One region of the Salipaludibacillus sp. CF4.18 genome, then DNA from elsewhere that is predicted to be linked to it. Evidence: a T-box and tRNA genes for the amino acid it is inferred to sense, from the RefSeq annotation. Region 1 holds a T-box; the other holds one or more tRNA genes.
The links. A T-box is a leader RNA that pairs with one kind of tRNA and senses whether it is charged. The one in region 1 lies ahead of serS (serine--tRNA ligase), so its partner is inferred to be a tRNA-Ser.

Region 1 (11,710 bases):
CCGCTGGAGCTTGTTCACAATTAATAGCTTTCGCCACAATTTTCGCAACACTTGTTTTCCCCGTCCCACGAGGCCCAGTGAATAGATAGGCGTGAGAGAGTTTTTCCTGGAGTAATGCATTTTTCAATGTTTTCGAAATATGTTCCTGACCCACGACATCCTCTAATCGATTCGGACGCCATACTCTATATAAAGCTTGATAACTCATCTCTCTACACCATCCTCTGGGTCAAACTCTTTAATCAGACCGTTTCATTTTCATATTACTTCACAATTATCCCAAGTGTTAACTAGAAGCGATAGCGAAGCTAAAAGTATAAGCCTCTTATTCCTTCTAAATTTATATATTCCAGTCATTTATTCAGTTCATACCTATTATACCGATTCATCGACCTAAATTCAAAATGAATCTCTCTTTTACTTCATTCTTTCTCAGTAAATAAAATCAGTTTCAATATCATGTGTACTTTAGCGCCTTTTATTAAATACAGTGTGAGCTTTCGCCACCCCGAGTACACCTCTGCATTGCCTATAGGTACTGCTTCAAAAGAGGACGGACTTCCCTACGATGCGTAAAGGAGCTATCAACTTATATCTTCTAACCTAACAAAAAAAACCATCCTCTATTTGGATAGTTTTTTAAAACATTTATATAAAATTAAATGTCGTGCACCTTTCTTCGATCATAGTTCCCCAAGCGTTACCTAAGCAGTTTGCTCGATTCAGGCAACTCCGCGGCACACGGAATGACCCGCTTACTGCTGCTTCCTTCCGGATCTGACAGGATTCACGAAATTCCGTTGCGCGGAACCCAAATGTCAACACCACTTACTTAGGGCAGACCAGAGAGAACTATAACCTCAGAAAGGGATTCGGCCTCGCTATAGCGGATTGCGAGTACAGGGCACCGCTACCTCCCCGCTTAGCACGACAAAGTTGATAACAATGTTAGGCGTCTGTTTTAGCGACGCAAATATTAGTATAGATGTTTTCTTACATAAATGCAATAGTAGGAACACAATCTATCATGTGATAAACACTTTAATTGTATTCTCTCTGTTTCTTTATATAGCTAGATTCTATATCTAAAGGTAAGAAGAAGCAACCCTAAACCCTTGATAGGACTGGAAAAGGATAGTGGCCTCTTAATCTCATCTAATTCTTCTGTTAATATTCCCTTTACAAAAAAAGGATTTTATTCCGTCATTTTACTACCTCGGAGGACTACTCTTCTTCCTTTTTTGCTTGTTCCTCTTGCTCTTCTTTTTCCTTTAGTTTAGCTACGAGTATATGAGGTGGTGTATGCATCACATGCTCTAATGGCATGCCTAATTTCTTTGACATCATTTGTGCCGTCTCTAACGAAATTTGATTCGGTCTCATGTTGACACCTCCAATCTGTATAAAATGGACAACTTTAAACATGCTTATTTTTTTGTTCCTTTTTCTTTACTCTAATCTCGCGGAAGAAGTCTTTGAGAAGAACTGCGGTTTCTTCTTCTAACACACCACTTGTTATCGCAACTTGGTGGTTAAACCTAGGTTCGTCTAAAAGGTTCATTAATGTTCCACAACACCCGGCTTTTGGATCTGCCGCGCCATATACTACTCTCGTTATTCTTGATTGAACGATAGCGCCTGCACACATAGGGCATGGCTCTAATGTAACATACAAAGTACAACCTTCTAAACGCCAGCTTCCTTTTGCAAGGCAACCGCGTTGTATCGCAATCATTTCTGCATGTCCCGTAGATAGTTGATCTTTTTCTCTACTATTCTTTCCCCTTGAAATGATCGTACTATCTTGTACTAAAACAGCACCAATCGGAACCTCGCCATTTTGCCTAGCCTTCTCAGCTTCTAAAATGGCTTCCTTCATAAATGTCTCATCCTCTTCAATCCACCTAGGTGTTGCACCCATTTAAACCACCCTTTTAGCACTTATCACTTAAATAGTTACCTTTTCTTCAATGATATGTTAGTTAGCACGGTGTACAGTATATTTCAAAAGCGATACTATTAGTTATTAATTTTTTCTTTTCCACCCATATAAGGTCTAAGGACTTCAGGGATGATGACTGAACCGTCTTCTTGTTGATAGTTTTCTAAAATTGCAGCCACCGTTCTTCCAATTGCAAGACCTGATCCATTTAACGTATGAAGAAACTCGGCTTTTCCTTTCTTTTCCCTTTTAAAACGAATGTTTGCTCTTCGTGCCTGAAAAGATTCAAAATTACTGCAAGATGAAATTTCACGATAAGCATCGTTACTTGGAATCCACACTTCAATATCATACTTTTTGGCAGCCGTGAATCCTAGGTCACCTGTACACATATTCAAGACACGGTATGGCAAGTTCAGCAATTGTAATACCTTCTCTGCATGGCTAGCGATTTTCTCTAAATGATCATAAGAATCTTCTGGTTTCACGAAGTGTACAAGCTCTACTTTATTAAACTGATGCTGACGAATTAATCCTCTAGTATCTCTTCCTGCAGAGCCAGCCTCAGATCGGAAACAGGCACTGTAAGCCACGTATTGCATAGGCAGCTCCTCAATACTTACAATTTCATCTCGATGCATATTCGTTACTGGAACTTCTGCAGTGGGAATAAGGAAATAGTCTTCTTCCCTAATTTTAAAAGCATCTTCCTCAAACTTCGGTAATTGGCCTGTTCCTGTCATACTTTCACGGTTCACCATATAAGGTGGCATGATTTCAGTATATCCATGTTCGTCTTCATGCAAATCCATCATGAAATTGATTAACGCTCTTTCCAATCGAGCACCCATTCCTTTATATATAACAAAACGACTTCCCGTTACTTTGGCAGCTCGTTCAAAATCCAACATACCTAAATCTCTACCTAGGTCCCAATGAGCCTGAGCTTCAAATTCAAATTTAGGAATCTCCCCCCATTTTCTTACTTCTTTGTTTTCTTCCTCATCAGCACCTATAGGAGCACTCTCATGTGGCAAATTAGGAATAGTTAATAATAAATAATGCAACTCCTCATCAACTAGACGAAGTTCCTCGTCAAGCTGCTTCACTCTTGCAGAAACCTTTTGCATTTGTTCGATTATTTCACTTGCATCTTTCTTTTCTCGTTTCATTTGAGATATTTCCTGGGAAACTTTATTCCTTTGGCTCTTCAGTTCTTCTACTTCTTGAATAACATCTCTTCGCTTTTGGTCCAAATCACCAAATCGATCTAATGCTGAGATATCTTCATTTCTATGAGAAAGTTTTCGTTTTACCTCCGCAAAATCATTCCTTAAAAGCTTTGCATCTAACATATTAATACGCCTCCTTCATTTTGGTAAACCTTATTTTAGAATATAAGACAAACGCATAGCGTCTTTTATTAAATACAGCTTGAGCTTTCACCACTCTTGATATGACAATACAAAAAAACTCCCGTCCCTGAATATAATATTCAGGGACGGGAGTTACCCGCGTTGCCACCCTGGTTGAGAGAAACAGATCCTGTTTCCGCACCACCTTGGTCTCGATATCGGTGAGAACCGAATTAACCTACATATAAGTTCAGCTAATTTGCTCCAGGATGGATTCACGGATCATTACCACCGGTTTTCAGCAACCACCGGCTCTCTGAAGGCAATGTCTTCCATTACTATTTCCTATCTTTGCTCAGTATAATTATTATTCTTATCATAACCGAAGTTTTTAGTAATTATCAAGCATGGACACGAGATTCTCTAACCATTTTAACAAAATATTGATGCATACGATAATCATCCGTTAATTCTGGATGAAACGAGCAAGCTAGAAATGGTCCTGATTGCGCAGCTACAATGTCACCACTATGCCTGGCCAAGACTTGAACATCTTCGCCCACAGTTTTGATAATCGGTGCGCGAATAAATACTCCTTGAACATCATCACCAATGGAATCCATTTTCAGAAGTGCCTCAAAACTTTCCCGTTGGCGGCCAAAAGCATTCCGTTCGACAACCATATCCATTACAGATAAATGCGGCTCCATTTGGCCAACTATTTCATTAGCCATAAGAATGGCACCGGCACACGTACCAAAGATCGGCTTTTTTTGCTTGGCAAAATCTTTTAACGGCTCATAAAATCCATAAAGATTGATAAGTCTGCGCATCGTTGTACTTTCTCCACCAGGGAAAACTAAGCCTTCGATTTCTTTTAATTGTTCCACTTTTTTTATAATAATAATATTTACGTCAGGTGCCTCTAGTGCCTTGACGTGCTCTCTCACTGCGCCTTGAAGCGCTAATACACCTATGTTAATCATGATGTTTTCACACCTCTTCTTTCATAAAACGCTGTTAAGCGTCAGTCAGTTTACCAACCTCGTTCTTGCATACGGTCCTTAGCTTCGATCGATGAAATTTCGATTCCTTTCATCGCTGGACCAAGATTTTTCGAAAGCTTAGCAATCAACGCATAATCTTGATAATGAGTGGTAGCTTCTACTATCGCCTTTGCAAACTTTGCAGGATTTTCTGACTTGAAAATACCTGATCCAACAAAGACACCATCGGATCCTAGCTGCATCATTAACGCTGCATCGGCAGGAGTCGCAATTCCACCTGCTGCAAAGTTTACAACTGGTAAACGACCGCTTCGTTTAATTTCTAAGAGTACCTCATAAGGAGCCCCTAAGTTTTTCGCTTCAGTCATAAGTTCATCTTCAGACATTCCTACTACTTTTCTTACTTGCGCTTGCATTAAACGTTGATGACGAACTGCTTCAACGATGTTCCCTGTACCCGGTTCACCTTTCGTACGAAGCATGGACGCTCCTTCTGCGATTCGGCGAGTAGCCTCTCCTAAGTCACGGGCACCACATACAAAAGGTACAGTGTAGTCACGTTTATTCAAGTGGTACACTTCATCTGCCGGTGTTAAAACTTCACTTTCGTCGATATAGTCCACACCTAACGCCTCTAAAATGCGTGCTTCAACAATATGTCCAATACGTGCTTTCGCCATAACTGGAATGGAAACAGCATTTTGAATTGCTTCGGTAATTGATGGGTCAGCCATACGAGCCACGCCACCCGCTGCACGAATATCAGAAGGAACGCGTTCAAGAGCCATAACAGCTACTGCCCCTGCTTCCTCAGCTATTTTAGCTTGTTCTGCGTTCACCACATCCATGATGACGCCGCCTTTTTGCATTTCTGCCATTCCACGTTTAACGCGATCAGTACCTACTTGCTTTTCCATGATGATCCCCCTTATAAAATACACAATTATTTTTCATAATTGCTTATAGTTTGTTTATCAAAACATTCATTCATACCATTATAACGAAAAAACCGAGTATGTGGATAGTAATACCTCAAAAAACTAGAAAATAATTCTAGTCACGACATTCTATCGAATAAAAAAAGTCATTAACTAGAAATTACAGCGTCCTATAACCACCCTTTAACGGTATCAATAACGGATGTCCAAAGGCCGGAGAAAAAATCGCCGATACCTTTGAACATTAATGTAAACCATCCAGAACGTTCCACTTCTTCTGTTGCAACGATATCTACTGTTCTTGCCTCAAGTTCTTCACCAAATAAGTATTCTTCTTCTTGCTCTCCGTTATAATTAATCACAAGTTGTCCAACTACTTGCCCTTCTTCAATTGGTGCTTCGAGCTCTCCATCCTCGTTTAACTGTTCCTCATCCAACTCTACTGTGTATGAGTAGGCTTCTTCATCATCTTTATGGGTGAGAAGAGAAACAGCTTCAGTGGAAACAATCTCTACTTGATCTTTTTGACCTTTTGTCACAGGCAGTGATTCATACCCGTCCAATGTCATATTTTCGGGAAAAACTTCTTGGATGGAAAAATTATCGAATCCCCACTCCATGAGTCGTTCCGTTTCGTTAAAACGGTGGCTTTCTGAATCAGCTTTCATCACGACAGAAATAAGACTCTGACCTTCTTTTTCAGCAGTTCCAGTAAACGTGTAACCAGCTGATTCTGTAAATCCTGTTTTTAAACCACCGACGTATTCATAGTCTAGATCTGAATACTGTGTGCCTTCAAGCATCCAATTCCAGTTTTGCATGACTATTTCATCAGCTGTACCTTCCCGAAACGTCTTTTCTGCAATCCCGGCTGTTTCTAATACTTCCGGATAATCATTCACTAAATGATAACCCAGCGTCGCTGCAGCTTTTGCTGACATATAGTTATCTTCTGTTTCGTCAGTTCCTTCTGGATGATTGCCTTCTAATAAGCGGTTAGGCAGTCCAGTCGAGTTAACGAATTGGAAATCCCCTAGTTCGGCCTCGAAAATCTCTGCTAGATTATCCATGCCATATTCTTCGCCTGCATCACGTAGAAGCGTTCCTAATCCTAACTCTTCTCCTTTAGCATTCATCATTTTCACAAATTCACCTTCTGAACCAGCAATTAATTCCGCTAAAGCCATGGCAGAAGCATTGGCTGAATATATCGCAACTGATTCGTACAGGTCCAGTACGGAGTATTCTTCATCTACATTTAAAGGTACATTTGAAAGACTTCTGTCATGGGATAATTCTGCTAAATAATCATTAATAGGAACTGTATCTTCCCAACTGATATCTCCATTATTAATTGCTTCTAAAATCAAATATTCACTCATCATTTTTGTCATACTAGCTGGAGGCATCGGGTTATCCACATTTTGCTGATGTAGTATTCTTCCTGTTTCTCCATCAACAAGAATAACCGTGTCTACTGAAGCCTCAAAAGAAGCTTCGCCAGTCCCCGCGAAACTGAATACACTAGCGATTGAAAACATAAAAATTAAACTCCACATACTGATCTTTCTTACCATCCCATACATCCTCTCTTCTCTCCCTCTTATCTATAAAACACATTGTATCGTGATGTTTTTCTCTATCCTGAAATCAACGACCAAACGTCATTTTACCATAACTAAATAAAAAAAAATAGATAGGAGAGACCCCTATCTATCGGATTATTTTTATGAATAATTTGGTGATTCCTTCGTTATTTGTACATCATGAGGATGACTTTCACGAAGACCCGCGCCTGTTATCCGTATAAACTCCGTATCCTCTCGCAGGGAATCGATTGTTGCTGTGCCACAATAACCCATTCCTGCTCGTATTCCACCAACAAGCTGATGCATCGTATCCTGTAAAGGTCCCTTATAAGGAATTCGTCCTTCTATTCCTTCAGGTACTAATTTTTGTTCATTTTCTTGGAAATAACGATCTTTACTTCCTTTTTCCATCGCACCTAATGAACCCATACCACGGTATACTTTAAACTGACGACCTTGAAATATTTCTCTTTCACCAGGACTTTCCGTAACACCAGCAAGTATACTTCCAAGCATTACCGCGTGTGCTCCAGCACCAATTGCTTTTGCAATTTCTCCTGAGTATTTAATACCCCCATCAGCAATAATTGGGATGCCGTGCTTCCTTGCTTCCGTGGCACAGTCGTAAATTGCCGTAATTTGCGGAACACCAATACCAGCAACGATTCGTGTCGTACAGATTGATCCAGGACCAATACCTACTTTGACGATGTTTGCACCTGCTTCAATAAGGTCTCGGGTTGCTTCCGCCGTCGCAACGTTACCGGCCATGATATTCAAGTTTGGATATTTCGCTCTGACTTCCCGAACTTTTTCAATAACTCCTCTTGAATGACCATGAGCTGTATCAATGACAAGCAGATCTAATTCAGATTCTACTAATGCTTTTATACGTGCATCTGCATCAGCTCCAACTCCAACTGCTGCACCGACTAGAAGTCTTCCTGCAGAATCCTTCGAGGAATTTGGAAATTCAATGGCCTTTTCTATATCTTTAATCGTAATCAAACCTTTAAGCTGTCCATTATCATCCACTAATGGTAACTTTTCAATTCTGTGCTTTTGAAGTACTTTTTGCGCTTCTTTCAAGGTTGTCCCTACTGGCGCAGTGACTAAACCTTCACTTGTCATCACTTCTTTTATAGGAATGGAGTAATCCTCGATAAAACGAAGGTCTCGGTTCGTTATAATTCCGACAAGTTTTTTATTTTCATCTGCGATAGGTACACCGGAGATACGATACTTCCCCATCAAATGCTCCGCATCAAAAACTTGGTGATCCTCTGTTAAATGAAAAGGATTTGTGATAACGCCACTTTCAGACCTTTTAACGCGGTCAATTTGCTCTGCTTGCTCTTCTATGGTCATGTTTTTATGAATAACACCAAGACCACCTTCTCTTGCCATAGCAATTGCCATGCTCGCTTCTGTCACCGTATCCATTCCTGCACTCATAATCGGTACATTTAAAGTAATTGAATCAGATAACTTTGTTTTTACAGAAACATCTCTCGGTAGTACATTTGACTGAGCTGGAGTTAGAAGTACATCATCAAATGTTAACCCTTCCTTGGCAAATTTATTTTCCCACATCGTATCCATTCCCCTTTCACCTTATCGCAAAATATTATTAGTAGATTAACAATAGGATAAACTACTGTCAAGACAAGTATCATTGTTTAACTATTCAAACAACTCAACCCTTTGAAAGGAGTATGTTTTAATGACAAGTCCTTCCTTTAAAAAAGTGTTCCAATCTTCTTCCTTCACACAACATTATCTACAGGATAACTATGAACGACTTGGTATCGTCAAGTCAAAAGAGACTGCTTATGAAAATTGCTATTCCGTGATCTATTATATCAAAATGGGGAATCATTTCTTTGACGATGGTAGTAAGTCTTCTCTTGCCATACAACCAGTACTCTTATTTTATGGATTATGTCACTGGTTGAAAGCGGCTGTTCTTACTGTAGATCCTACTTATCCAGCAAATTCTCAGGTACTTTCTCATGGCTTGTCTACCCGTAAAAGAAAAAAGAAAGGATATTATTTTCTTCAAGACGAAGTTCGCATTCAAAAAGAAGGACTTTTTCCGTTTCTCTCTGAAAAATTGTTTCATGTGAAACAATTTTCTGGCGAAAAACTCTCTATGCGACAATTAATGTATGGAATTTCTGAACTTGAAGATCTTTTAGAACAACTTTTCCCTAAAAAAATTCACCCTCCTACTCAGCACAATGTACTTAATAAGAATGAAATCTTAAAAACGCTTAGTGCTACTAGTAACAACGAACTGCCGCAAATATTAACTTATTATGCTTTATTGTATCAGTTAAGTATGATTTGTCGATACGAAACCGAGTGGTGGGGAGAACTTTTATATTCTTTTTCTTCAAATGACCTACCTTTAATCGAACAGTTTTTGTCTATCAGCACAGATAAATGTCCCATTCTGCTTGAAAACTTCTTTTTTCCAAAAGAAATATAGATAAATCAATTCTATACTTCATCGGTTGAAAAGAAAGAAAATTCTATTCAGCTTCGTTGGACTGCATCCACGTTGAAAAGTTAATTTTTTAAGAGACCCTAATACAATACAATTCATCTAAAAGGGCATTTCGAGACCTCCGTTGAATAATCTCATTGTAATGTTTGAAGGGGTTCTAATTGATTAAAATGTAGGATATAAAAAATGCGAATCTATTTACATTTAAATCCAGCGTGCTTTCACCGCCCTGAGTAGCACCTTTGTATTGCGTTTAGGTGCTACTCGAAAAGAGCGTGGGTTTACCTTGCTTTGATACGTGCGGCGTAAAGAGAGATATCATCTGTTAATAAACAATGATTTTAACATAATTTTAGTATAGAACTCTCTAATTTTTAAAAATAAAAATGAGGGATTTCCTTCCATCCGTTTTAGCATTCCAATTAAGTTCATATTTTAAAAAAACACTCCTTTTTTTCACGCTTTAAAACTATATGCCCATAATTATGAAGGGCATCAAGATATAATATTCAAAGAACTCGATAAAATAGTATTCTAAAGGAATACTGAAAAACTTAAATTAATTATTTTCGGCATTTGATACAATCAAAGAAAAAATATTAATAATTGAGATGTTATCGCTACAAAAATCAATGCAAAAGGATATGCAGCGGCATATGCAATCGATGCATCCTCTACATCTGTAAATTGATTCACAGCCCCTAAACCTGGAGTACTCGTTAATCCTCCACAAATAGCACCAAGAGAATGAATCATACTTAAACGAAAGACTTTCCGAGCTATAAAAAAACCCGATACGATCGGGACAACTGTTATAATTGCCCCACTTAAGACGAGACTAATTCCCTCGCTAAGAACTACCTCCACCAAACCTTGCCCCGCAGTGGTTCCTGCTCCAGCTAAAAAGAGAACGAGTCCAATATCACGGATTACAATATTCGACGGTTGAAAGAAACGGGCACGAATTGGACCTAATTTTCCGAAATGACCTATAATAAGTGCTACAAATAATGGCCCTCCTGCGACACCTAAAGTAATTGTTCCTAAACTCGGTAAATGAATAGGAACCATACCAGCTATAATTCCAATCAAAAGAATTAAACTTAATGAAAAAATGTGCACGTTAGTCGCCATGAATGTTCTTTTATTAAAAAGTCTTTCCACATCGTTTAAACGGTCCTCACTACTCACAAGACTAATAATATCTCCTCGTTCAAACCGCCATTTTGAATTTTGATTAAATTCAAAACCCCCACGTTCAATTCTAGTTACCGTAACGCCATAAATCCTTCTTAACTCAAGTTCTCTAAGGCTTTTTCCAAACATATCCTCTGAATTTACGATCACTTTGCGCAACTTCACATGATCAGAGTTTTTAAATTCAGTATTTACCTCTTTACCGACATCCTTACAGAAAGCATCCAGATTGATTCTTATTCCAACAGCTACTAAACGATCCCCTTTTAAAATTACCGTATCATTTAAAGCAATGATATTTCGATCACCACGAATAACACGACTAATTACTACTGACTTATATTTATTAAATTTCAGTTCTTTCAAAGTTCGTTTATTAAACGAATTATTTCTAACTTCTACCGTGATTACTTCCGGTGATCCATCTGTTTGAACTGATTAGCCATTTTCTTTAAGTCTTTTTCCAAGTCGACTTTTAAAACTCTAGGTAATAGTTGCACAAACAATACCACTGCAACAACTCCAAAAGGATAAGCAATTCCGTACCCCACAGAAGCTAGGGGATCATTAGTCGCCTGTAAAGCTGCCGCTAAACCCGGTGTACTAGTGAGTGCTCCTGTCATGAGTCCTATACTGAGGGCTGGGGATAAACTAAAAAAATTCACCACTGCAACTGTAGTAATCGACGCAATTAATACAATAAATAAAGCAATAATACCAAAAATAATCCCACTCGTTCACAACATTCTAAAAAAACGAGGTCCTGCTTGTAATCCTACTGCTACGATAAATAAACTTAAACCTAAGTTTTGAACAGTAGCTGAAATCTCATAGCCAAAGTGACCAAAAAACATCGCTGCAAGCAACACCCCTGATGTACCCAAGCTCAATCCTTTCAGTTTTACTTGCCCAACCATCGAACCTATGAATAATATAATAAATAACAAAAATAATGGTTCATCTAATAACGAGTAAAATAACTCCATCACTAATTCCCCCATTTAATTTTACAAGAAGAAAACTCTTTACTCATTATAGCTAATTTGTTATGTTTAAGTATAACTTTGCTCATTAATTCACAAATATTTCTTTTTTATTCTAAGTAAGAAGAAATACAATTTTAGTATACTCGTTTTAGTGCTAACTCAGTCGTTAACATTTCTTGTTTTGACC
Region 2 (11,710 bases), on a different contig from region 1:
TGTTTATATATCTCAGTCAATTCTTTTGTCCGTATTTCTGGACTATGTAATGAAAGTTCCTTTTTCGTATTCTCTCTTAAGTTTTCTTTCATAATAGGATCCGCTCCCTAGTTAAATAGTCATTTTCATCATCTCATTTTTTATTTAAAAAGTAAAAAATGAAAGAAATAAGTTTAATTTGTAGCTGGAGAATACCACTGGTTTCTTTTTGTGACATTTATCAAACAGCAAGATGGTTTCACCTTTAGATGTCATTTTGTTTTATAATGCGACATTTTCACCTTTATTTAAGTGTATTATTTAAATTGTCCTCCCCTTGTATGGAGGGAGGTGAAAACTATGGGTCTTAAAGATATAGAATTAGCAAGCTTTTCTAAGTATGAACTTGATTGCTTATTAAATAGCATCAAGACGTATTTAGCGAAAAATGATGGAAGTGGAAAACGTAATCTGAAAGATCTTTTATTTATGTTAGAAAAAGAGATCAGTAATCGAAACTAATTAAAAAATCTTGTTGATAAACAGATTTTTTAATTCTTTAGGCATTATTAGGGGAGGACTTTAATATATAAAATAACTGACTTTGACTCGAAACACCTTTTAGTAACTAATCACTTCTAGGAAAGTATTGGTTTATCTTTTTAACCTATAACTCAAAGGATCTACTAGGTCTTTTGAATCCTGAATACATAATTACCTAAGGTTAGTATCCTTTATATTCCCCTCACTTTCACCTATCCTATGGACAATTATTTCAGTACATCTCTTAAGCAATTACAAAGTAAAAGAGCGACTATAAATCCTCTTGTGGGAGGTTTATAAGTCGCTCTTCCAATACTTATTACTTTGTTTCACGGTGAATCGTGTGACGCTGCAATCTAGGGCTGTATTTTTTGAATTCCATACGGTCCGGGTTTGTACGTTTATTTTTTGTCGTAATATAATTACGGTCGCCTGTCTCAGTGCAAGCTAAAGTTACTTGTACGCGCATATATTTCCCCTCCAAACTCTATTGTTACTCATACCTTAAAATAATAGCAGATTTTCGCAGCAGATTCAAGCTAATAAATTATTTTTTGTGTACTTAAAATATTAGTTCGAAAATATTGGCTTTATTACTTAAACTTGTTAGTCGGACAATTCTTGAACTTTCCGAGGAAAAACAATGCCACCTGAACCGACAGAGCTTTCGCCGCCCCCGATCAGTACCTATACAGTACGTGTGGCTTAAAGAGAGCTGTCAGCTCATACTTACCTAAAAACCTCCATAGAAATTAAGGCCTTAACTATTAAAAAATGTAAATAACGGAATATTCTTTTTAAACAAGTCATAGAATGGTGGTGGCTTCAACCATTCGAAAAACTATTTTTTGTGACTACTTAACCTTGTCCCCTAGTAATTGCTTGAATTCCTCGTGAGCAGATTCTAGATCATAAAGCTTTTCTCTCTTCACTGTCCAGTCGTAAAGAGAGACATTTTTATGAGGCTCGATTGTAATATCATAAACCATCCCCCAACCATAACTATGCTGGGATATCGGTGCATAAATCGTACTTCGGGATTTATCTTCTAGATATGCCTCCATGTCAATTTCATTCGTTTGATATTGTGAGGACCCTCCATTTGGACCAATTCCACTAACCAAATAATATTCTTGATCGTCACATACCATTATCGACTCATTATGAGGAGAATAATAAACAAACGGGACTGAAACGGAAGATTTCATATGGTATTGAATCATTAACTTCGCATGACAAATATCGCTTTTATCATTATAAATAACCAACTTATGCAACTGACTTTCTCCCGAGGATATTGGTAAATGAAACCACTTCATTCTTATTCCATTTTCTTCATTCTCTAAAAATTTTAACCCTTGTTGGGGAATAATAGATTGTTTTATGCCTTGATTTATTGTAAGTACGTATTCGTTATAAAAAGGGGCGAGACCTGATGTTGTTATTTCCATTCTGTTCATCTCCTTGTTCATTGTCTTTCTTCTCCTTCTATCGTACCTAGAATAATCCATTTCAACAAGAAGGTATTTTTGTTATTTTTTGTCACTATTTCTGCAGTATCACTAAAGAATAAATATAAAGAACCTAGGAACAAATCGTAATTTATGATATAAAATAATGGTAGCATTCTATTCACTAGGAGGAAAAATTATGGAATTAGTTATTATTGCATTATTAGGTGTGTCCGCTCTCTTATTTATCTTGTCTTTTTTTACTAAAGATCGCTATAAAGTAGTGGAAAAACAGCAAGAAAATATTTCGATTCAATTTATGCAAGAAATTTATCAATTAAAAAAGAAAGTAAAAGTTCTAGAAGAGGAATATATGCTTGAAGATGGCAGTAGCTCACCTAATAACAGTTTGAAAGAAAACACGAAGGTAATTAGCAGAGATGATGTGTTGGCTATGTATGAGGAAGGATACTCGATTGAGGAGATTGCTTCAATGAGTGAATACAACGCGGAGGACATCAAGGATCTATTGGAGAATTAATACATAGGATAGGAAGTGGAAAAGAATATGGCTTCTAAAGAAAACATACGCGGAGCAGCAGCTGGGTTATTCTTTGCTGGTGTTATTTTAGCCGGAATAAATTATCTTCAACCTACATCAAGTGACAGCGAACAAAATTCAGAAACACGTGTAAATGCAAATGATATTACAACTGAAGAGGCTTCATCTTTTTTGGAAGAAAAGGGTTTTTCAACAATACCAACTGAAGAATATGAGTTGCTCACTGAGCAACGAGACGACCTAACCGAAGAAATTAACTCACTGACAAGTCAACTAGAAGAACTCGAGCAATCTCAGGTTAATGAAGAAGAAAATAACCCAGAGGAAACAAGTACTGAAGCTTCTGACTCAGAAGTCATTTATAATAGTGTACTTTCGATCAGCTCTGGAATGACAACGCAAGAAATAAGCGAACAACTAGTATCTCTTAATATTATTGACGATGCTGAGGAATTTTCTAACGCGATATTTGACAGGCAGTTAGAACAACGTCTTCAAATAGGTGAATTTACCCTTGATAGTCAAATGAGTATTAATGAAATTGTCGAAAAAATTACTTCCTCATAAATTAGACTGTTTCTTATAAATCGATGTTTTAATTCGAATTTCACGAAAATATTCTAAGAAAAACGCGTAGCGTCTTTTATTAAATAAAAACAGGCGTATGATCAAGGATAATTCCCCCTTGTCATACGCCTGTTCCCTTTATAAGTTAGTCTTCATTGTTATCAATTACTAAGGTCATTGTCAATCTCATCAACCTCTACCGCGTTATCAGGAGCATTAGGTCCTTCACGATACTCTTGAAGCTCAAAATAAGCCTCTAACGCACCTTCTGCAATACGATTGGCTACACCACTGGTATCAATATTAGCCGTACCAGGTACGACCACTGAGATAGCAACTTCCGGATTATCATATGGCGCATATCCAACAAACGTTTGGTTATTTGCCTCCTGGTTATTTTCGTTCTGATCTTTTACAGTCACCTGTGCAGTTCCTGTCTTACCTGCAACAGTCTCCCCTACGTCACCAAAATAGGAACTTGCTGTCCCTTTAGGACCATTCACAACACGATTAAAACCTTCTTGTATTCTATCTAAATAGGTTGGATTAGAATCGAGATAATTTAGAACATTTGGTTTAATTTGCTGCGAAAGTGCTCCCATCTCATTTATATCCGAGTTAGGCTCACGAATTTCTTTGACGACTCTTGGTGCAACTCTAACTCCATCATTCGCAATTGTCGACACATATTGTGCTAGCTGCATTGTGGTATACGTGTCGAACTGCCCAAATGACAAGAACAATAACGAACTTGGGATATCATATCCACCATTAATTCCTTTAAATTCATTTGGCAGATCAAGACCTGTTTCAACCCCCAGACCAAATTGCTGGTAATATGATCGTAGGGTATCATAACCATGGTAATAACTACCCCAGTTTGTTCCTGAGACACCAGGAGTGTAATCTACAAGCCTCATAGCTACATAAGCCATATATACGTTTGATGAACGTTCTAAGGCTGTGCGTTCATCCACGTATCCTAATGTACTCACAGAACTAATATCTTGTGAACTTGGGAATGAAAGCGGCCGATCATAAATCCCTACTCCTGGTTGCATAACTCCCGAATCTAGGCCTGCAAAAACTGTTGCACCTTTTATAGACGAGCCAACAACGTAGGCTGAGGTGAAAGTTCCAATGTCATTGTTAAGGCCTGTCATGGACAGTACATCTCCTGTATTTGGGTCCATCATAACAACATATGCCTCTTCTTTATCAATAAATGTACTTGCACTGCTGTTCATTTCATCTTCAATGATATCTTGAACACGTTGGTGCAGTTCCAGATCAAGTGTTAGGACAAGATCATTCCCTCTACTTCCAAGGCTCTCTTCAGGATTACTATGGATATTGCCATCTTGGTCGATAGAGTTTTCAAGTTCCCCTTTTCTTCCTTTGAGAACAGACTCATACTGCGCTTCTAAATAACTTCTTCCGACTTCTTCGTTTCGTTCATATCCTTGCGATAAAAACATATCAATTTCATCTCTTGGTATCGAACCTACACTACCTATAATTCCTCGTAATTCATCTCCATACATGTACTTTCTCGCTGAATCACGAATAATGTCTACTCCTGGCAACTGGTCCATATGTTCCATTATTTTAGCACTTTCTTCATATCCGATTCCACGATCAACTTTATGAGGCAAATTATTATACCCTGAATTAAACTCGCGCCAAATTAGAAAAACTTCCAAATCATTGTCTGTCAGCTGAGAAAGCTCTTCTTCCGTAATATTATCTAGTCGCTGTAAATGTGCTTCTGAATCAGAAAGATCCATTTCTTCAGCTTCTTTTATCGAAAGTTTTCCCAAATATTCCTCTTCGTTTAAAATTGACCAAAATTCTTTCCGGTCCCGTTCAAACTTATCTCCTAACTCTTCTACTTCATCACTCATAGAGATAAATTCACTGAGTTTCGTTGCTGTCTCTATCATTTCAATTTGTGAAGTATTTCTGTTTGTGTATGTCACAGTAAATTGTAATTCATTATCAACTAAGAGATTTCCATACCGGTCATATATTAATCCACGAGGGGCTTCGACAGGTTGACTTACATTAACCGTACTTTCGAGCTGTTCTTGATAAGATTCCCCCTGCACAATTTGTACAACACCCAGTCTTAATATCAATGCAGAGAAAAGCATAAATACAACAAAGAACAACAAATTGAGCCGAATTGATAAATGTGGTTTTGTTAATTTTTTTTCACTCATAGCGGAAACCCTTTCTGTCCTTCTGAAATAAAAAGTATGAATATTAAAAAAACATTTAGAATAGACACCCTATTTCATAAGGTGTCTATAAGACGTTGCCCGCATATGCGGTTATCTTCCAGGTTTCACGAACCCGCCAATGACAGGTGGGTGCTTGCAAAAATATCTTCAGCTTCCTTTCATTTTCAATAAGGCATGCTGTTAACATTTTAATATAAAGCTCCCAAAGTGAATAAATGTTCGGCTCGAATTATACTTGAAGTTCACCAACAAAGCAGGCATCTTTATTTAAGATTATTATATCATACGATACTCACTTTTCAATATGAAGCGATTGTCCTGTATTTATCTTTTCTTAAGCGCGCTATAGCTCTCTTTCTTGTTTGACTCTGGTAAAGAAATATCCTTGATAAACCAATAGATAACGAAATGTCCTAGCCCAAGAAAGAGCAAAGCTATCGGTACCCCCTTTTCTTCACCTAAACCTAATATGGCGACAATCAGTATGAGAATAGAGGCAATTCTTCCGAAATTTAAAAATAATTCACGAACTACAATATATTCTACCCTCATTGTCGCAGCATCACGGCTGCTTCCTATGACATCATATGTTAAGGAAAGATAAGGAACTAGTAATAATGGATATGCAATGGATGCAAATACCCCGTAAATAATTAAATGTGTAAAATCTGCACCAAATGCGATGATAAAAACTGCAAAGTATAAAATAGTTCCTCCAACAAGGACCGCATATTTACGTTTGGTTTTCGGCAAAAATCTTCCTACGATAAAATAACAAATAAAGGACAAAAATGAAGTTATTAAACCATATGTGCCAATAGCTAGTTCACTTCCCGTTGCAATGTACAACCAGACAATGACAACAAAAATGAAACTCCCTTCCCTTAAACCTTGAAAAAAGTTCGCATGCAGGATATTCTTCCAATGACGATATTCTTTTCGATACGAAAAACCTTCAGCGAGTCGATATTCTCCTTTTGCTGACCTTCTCCCTAAAAAAAAACTTAAAAATACGGCTACTGAGAAGAGAAAAAGGGATCCTGAGAATATCACTTGATAACCGATTAGGTCTTCCATATATGTAATAACAAAACCAGCAAATATCGGGCCTATCATTCCTGCAAAAGAAGTAAGCAAGCCAAGAAATCCGTTGAAAAAGTCTCTTGTTTCAGGTTCCGTAATCTCAAAAGTAAGTACGTGAAAAGAAAGCCAGTAAAACCCATAGCCAATACCTAAGAGTGCACCTAAGAGGATTAAGTATTTTCCCGCCTGATCACTTAAAATAAGTACCGTCAAATAAAAACAGGATAGTGATATAACACCTAATCGCAATACGATAATCCGGTCAATTTTCTTTGCCCATCTGCCAGCTAGTATAAATGTTATGGGCTGCATAATAACTGCTGATAAATTATAAATTGAAAGTTTAATAAGATCCTCTGATTGTTTCCACAAGAACACATTCACAAAAGTATTTGATAAAGCGATACTTAAAGCATAAAGCCCTCCAATAACCAAAAGTAATGTAATGTCTTTATTTACTTCTATATCACCAATTAATTTTTGAGTCCATTTTTTCACACTACCAACACTCCTTTCACCAACATCACTTAGTTTGTCACGAAGATAAAAGGATATTCTTGATTCTGTATGTAGAATTCAAAAAAGTGTTCCGAAAGCATAAGCTTTCGAAACACTCTAATTAAACTTTATTATTTAGCTGCAGAATAGCGCTTAGCTACTTCATCCCAATTAATTACGTTGAAGAATGCATCAACATAATTAGGACGCAGGTTTTGATACTTTAAGTAATAAGCATGCTCCCAAACGTCTACACCTAAGATTCCAGTCTTGCCTTCCATAATAGGTGTATCTTGGTTTGGTGTGCTTGTTACTTCAAGCTTGCCATTATTAACTGCAAGCCAAGCCCAACCTGAACCAAAACGAGTTAAAGCTGCATTTTTGAATTCTTCTTTGAACTTATCAAAGCTGCCAAAAGTTTCTGTAATAGCGTCCGCTAATTCACCTGAAGGTGCGCCGCCGCCATTTGGAGACATGATTTCCCAAAAAAGTGTGTGATTAAAGTGTCCGCCACCATTGTTTCGAACAGCACCTCGAATACTTTCAGGTAAAGCATCAAGATTAGTAAGTAAGTCTTCTAGGCTTTTACCTTCAAGATCACTGTGACCTTCAAGTGCACCATTAAGCTTTGTTACATACGTGTTGTGGTGCTTGCTATGGTGAATTTTCATCGTTTCTTCATCGATGTGTGGTGTTAGTGCGTCATGTGCGTATGGTAGTTCTGGTAAAGTAAATCCCATTCATATCTCCTCCTTATATTTAGTATTGCAGGTATAAGTTTTATTGAAAAATAAAAAATCCCCCACAATGATAAGGCCTTTTCTAATGTTTATTAGAAGAGGACTTCTTATCTTATTTCACATTATCAAATATTCCCTCAGCTTACAAATAATAAACCTTTGTTTTCAGATAAAGCTACTTAGTCTTTAAATTTAACTACCGTAAAAAAATTGTGATTTAGAAGACTCCGTGAGAATTTTACAAGGATAAAACAGAAAAATAATTTTTAACTAGCACTCAACATACCACTCTATACATTTTGAGTTGACTTGCTCCATGACATGAATGACATCCGGGGATTTATCATTTGGTTAGGACTCTTCAATTGAAGCATATTTGCGTTCTTAGAAAAATCAATAATTAGTTTTTCATCATATATCCATTCGACACGCTTTTCAATAGCAACGCGAAAAGGTAATGGTGTAGTTTCTATGAGTAATTCTCTATCTGTAATGTCTTGTTCCTTTAATTCAACTAATTGACTGACTCCACTTACGACACAGCCACATCCATCTGTTTCATACTGGATAAACAACACTTGATCTTCTTGAAGAGATGCTGCTTCGTTAATTACATTTATCGCTTCATTAGTTATAAAAACTTCCATTACATTCACTCCCTTACTTTCTTCATTATGAAGGAGGAAAAGAAAGAAGACAATTAAAAAGCTCACTAGCAATAGCTAGTGAGCTGTTAAAGTCAATATGGAGGAGGAAGAGGGATTCGAACCCCCGCGGGATTTGACTCCCCTGTCGGTTTTCAAGACCGATCCCTTCAGCCAAACTTGGGTATTCCTCCTAGAAAAATATGGTGGACCCTGTAGGACTCGAACCTACGACCGGACGGTTATGAGCCGTCTGCTCTAACCAACTGAGCTAAGGGTCCAAACTGGATAAGTCTATAAAATCATGGTAGCGGCGGAGGGGATCGAACCCCCGACCTCACGGGTATGAACCGTACGCTCTAGCCAGCTGAGCTACACCGCCTTGCTGTCCATCGCTCTTTTAAAGACAATGATTATCTTAGCACGGGAATCAAATACAAGTCAACACTTTTTTTAATCTTTCTCACAAAAGTTGAAGACAGCAGGAAGAAATGACCCCTTCCTGCTGCTAACAATCCCCATAATTAACTTTATTCTTCTTCCAAAATAGCTTCAGCAATATTCACTGAATGATCGCCTACCCGCTCTAAATTACTAATCATATCTACAAACACGATTCCTGCAGAACCTTGACAACTACCATCATTTAGCCGTAAAATATGTTTTTTGCGAAGCTGTCTTTCCATTTTGTCAATTTGTTCCTCTTTTAATACAACAGATCTGGCAGCATCAACATCTTCATTTTCTAATGCTTTTATTGCCTCATCTAACGTATCGATCGTCAAACTGAACATTTCGCGTAAATCTTCTTTTGCTAATTCTGACATTTTCACTTTATTTGTTACTTGGAATTCAGCTAATTCAACAATATTTTCCATGTGGTCCCCGACTCTTTCTATATCACGGACTGTATCCATAAGCATAGAATGTAAACGAGAATCACTAGCCGTTAAAGAGTTCGTTGAAATCTTAACTAAATAATCCGTGATTTTCCGGTCCAAGTTATTAATCGCATCTTCAAATTGATAAGTAAGTTCTGCGTGTCGCTTAATTTTTGTTTCTACAAATTGAGAAGCTTCGGTTAAGCCTTGCTTAGATAACTCCGCCATTCTCAATGTCTCTTTCTTTGCTTGACCTAAAGCAATAGATGATGACTGGGAAATTAACACAGGATCGAGATGCTGCGCTTTGTACTCAATCACTGTTTCATCTCCTGGAATAAGTTTTGTAACTATAAGAGCCAATATTCCAATGAACGGAAGCTGAATGAGAACATTGGAGACGTTGAAAATACCGTGAGCTACAGCAATGGTCATTTCTGGATTCAATACTAAAGAATCTTGTAAAAAAGAAATCATTGCAATGTAAGGACCTATAATAATTAAAACTAAAATTGTTCCAATAACATTGAAAATAACATGTGTTAGTGCTGCTCTTTTCGCTGCAATGGATGCCCCAATTGCAGCAAGAACCGCTGTAATTGTTGTACCTATATTATCACCAAACAAGACCGGTAATGCAGCACTCAAATCCATAGCGCCTTGAGCAAATAATTGCTGTAATAAACCAATGGCTGCAGATGAACTTTGCACCGCTACCGTGAAAATAGTTCCTATTAGAACTCCTAATAGTGGATTTTGACTCATACTAACCGTTAAGTCCGTAAATGCTTCCATCTCTCTTAACGGTTTCATACCATCGCCCATTAATTCTAATCCATAGAACAATGCGCCAAATCCGAAAAATACTTGCCCGTAATTATTTGCTTTTTTATTTTTCAGGAAGAAAATCAGAAAAGTTCCTACTGCAATAATGGGCAGCGCATAATCGGAAACTTTAAGTCCAATTATAAATGCTGTAACAGTTGTTCCAATATTCGCACCCATTATTACACCAATTGACTGGCGAAGAGTCATAAAACCAGCATTTACAAGTCCAATCGCAAGAACTGTGGTTCCTGTACTGGTTTGTAAAAGTATTGTTACTACAATACCCGCAATAACACCCATAACAGGATTACTAGTAAACTTGTCTAATACATCTCTTAGTTTGTCACCAGCAACCTTTTGCAGTCCATCCCCCATGTATTTGATTCCAAATAGAAAAATACCCAATCCACCGAAAAACATAAACAACAAATCTCTTAGTTCCAATACGTCATCCCCTTGATCTACCAAGTTTCGATTTAATTCGATCTGTTTCGCTAACCTTTACTATCGTAAACTTTAATTATTAATAAAATATTAATGAATTGTAAAGATTATATTAAGTTTATAAACCAACTCAAAAAAACACAAGGAAAGTTTACTTGTCCATTATGATATGTTCCTTTAGAATAAGAGTCATTAACCAAATAATTTACATAAATAAACCAAGGAGTGAACAAATGAATATATTTAAACAATTTATTAGCAGTTTACATTCTCCGGAAACTATTGCAAAATTTCGTATGCAAAAAATTGGCAAAACAATTCTTTATGTATTTTTCCTCATGCTAATCACATCTATCCCTTTTTCCATTCAATTAGGTGCCAATGTTAACAATCTTTATACGTACGTAAGTACAAATTTGGAAGAGTCTATTCCTGATTTCTCCGTTGAGAATGGAATTCTTAAGTCTGATGTAGAGGAACCAATTATTACAGAAAACGATAATACGGTGATCATTTTTGATCCCACAGGAGAGCTCACACCATTAGATTTAAATGAGTATCAAACTGCTTTTGCACTATTAGATCGGGAAGCTGTATTGGTTATTGAAGGGAATCCCCAACCTGTAAGTTATCAGGACCTAGGTACAGACATATCAAAAGCAGAACTATCAGAACACATAGAAACTTTCGGAGAACTCTTACCGTTAATAATCGGTGTCATGATTATAGGACTGTATTTATTTACAACAGCTTTGAAATTTATCGGTATCTTTACTTTGTCTGTTATTACCCTTCTATTGAAACGAAAAACTGCTAACCAGCTAAACTTTAAACAAGGCTGGGTACTCTCCGCTTATGCGGTAACGTTACCAACTATAATTTTCGCGGTCTTTGATGCTATTGGTTTAAATATTCCTTTTTCTTTTGCTATATACTGGGTCATCGCTATCGTTATGATTAACCTAGTTTTAAGAAATATACCTAAACCAAAACAAAAACCAATAAGTGATAAACCTTCAGATCCACAACAACCACAAATTTAGTTCTCAGCTAAATTAAAGCCACTAAAAACAAAATTTGAGCGAATCCTCTAAAGGGCTCGCTCAAATTTTGAATATCATTCTACAATAAACCAATTCGCACGAACTTAACTAGATTTGTTCATCGCTTTTAAGGATGTTTAAAAAGTATAATAGACTCCCGTAATACATCTTCTTTTAACATTAATTCTTAATTAATGTAATTTA

Region 2: it has a tRNA-Ser gene. The T-box ahead of serS (serine--tRNA ligase) is inferred to sense a tRNA for this amino acid. The anticodon was not compared.

The regions. Positions count from the first base shown of each region.
Region 1 is NZ_JBIMEV010000078.1:616-12,325, reverse strand. It holds gene dnaX (DNA polymerase III subunit gamma/tau) at 1-208, opposite strand, end outside; RNA gene ffs (signal recognition particle sRNA large type) at 666-931, opposite strand; gene ACHABW_RS23880 (YycC family protein) at 1,225-1,383, opposite strand; gene tadA (tRNA adenosine(34) deaminase TadA) at 1,418-1,921, opposite strand; gene serS (serine--tRNA ligase) at 2,020-3,297, opposite strand; T-box leader at 3,437-3,658, opposite strand; gene pdxT (pyridoxal 5'-phosphate synthase glutaminase subunit PdxT) at 3,699-4,283, opposite strand; gene pdxS (pyridoxal 5'-phosphate synthase lyase subunit PdxS) at 4,334-5,221, opposite strand; gene ACHABW_RS23855 (D-alanyl-D-alanine carboxypeptidase family protein) at 5,413-6,819, opposite strand; gene guaB (IMP dehydrogenase) at 6,970-8,424, opposite strand; gene ACHABW_RS23845 (YaaC family protein) at 8,555-9,322, shown strand; gene ACHABW_RS23840 (TrkA C-terminal domain-containing protein) at 9,926-10,903, opposite strand; partial or broken gene ACHABW_RS23835 (hypothetical protein) at 10,945-11,454, opposite strand.
Region 2 is NZ_JBIMEV010000002.1:101,522-113,231, reverse strand. It holds gene ACHABW_RS02370 (5-formyltetrahydrofolate cyclo-ligase) at 1-92, opposite strand, end outside; gene ACHABW_RS02365 (hypothetical protein) at 340-501, shown strand; gene rpmG (50S ribosomal protein L33) at 842-991, opposite strand; gene ACHABW_RS02355 (hypothetical protein) at 1,377-1,973, opposite strand; gene ACHABW_RS02350 (hypothetical protein) at 2,173-2,514, shown strand; gene ACHABW_RS02345 (hypothetical protein) at 2,542-3,102, shown strand; gene ACHABW_RS02340 (peptidoglycan D,D-transpeptidase FtsI family protein) at 3,264-5,324, opposite strand; RNA gene ssrS (6S RNA) at 5,417-5,608, opposite strand; gene ACHABW_RS02330 (MFS transporter) at 5,670-6,926, opposite strand; gene ACHABW_RS02325 (superoxide dismutase) at 7,058-7,666, opposite strand; gene ACHABW_RS02320 (iron-sulfur cluster biosynthesis family protein) at 7,957-8,313, opposite strand; tRNA gene ACHABW_RS02315 (tRNA-Ser) at 8,412-8,504, opposite strand; tRNA gene ACHABW_RS02310 (tRNA-Ile) at 8,515-8,591, opposite strand; tRNA gene ACHABW_RS02305 (tRNA-Met) at 8,616-8,692, opposite strand; gene ACHABW_RS02300 (Na/Pi cotransporter family protein) at 8,841-10,463, opposite strand; gene ACHABW_RS02295 (DUF1189 domain-containing protein) at 10,697-11,506, shown strand.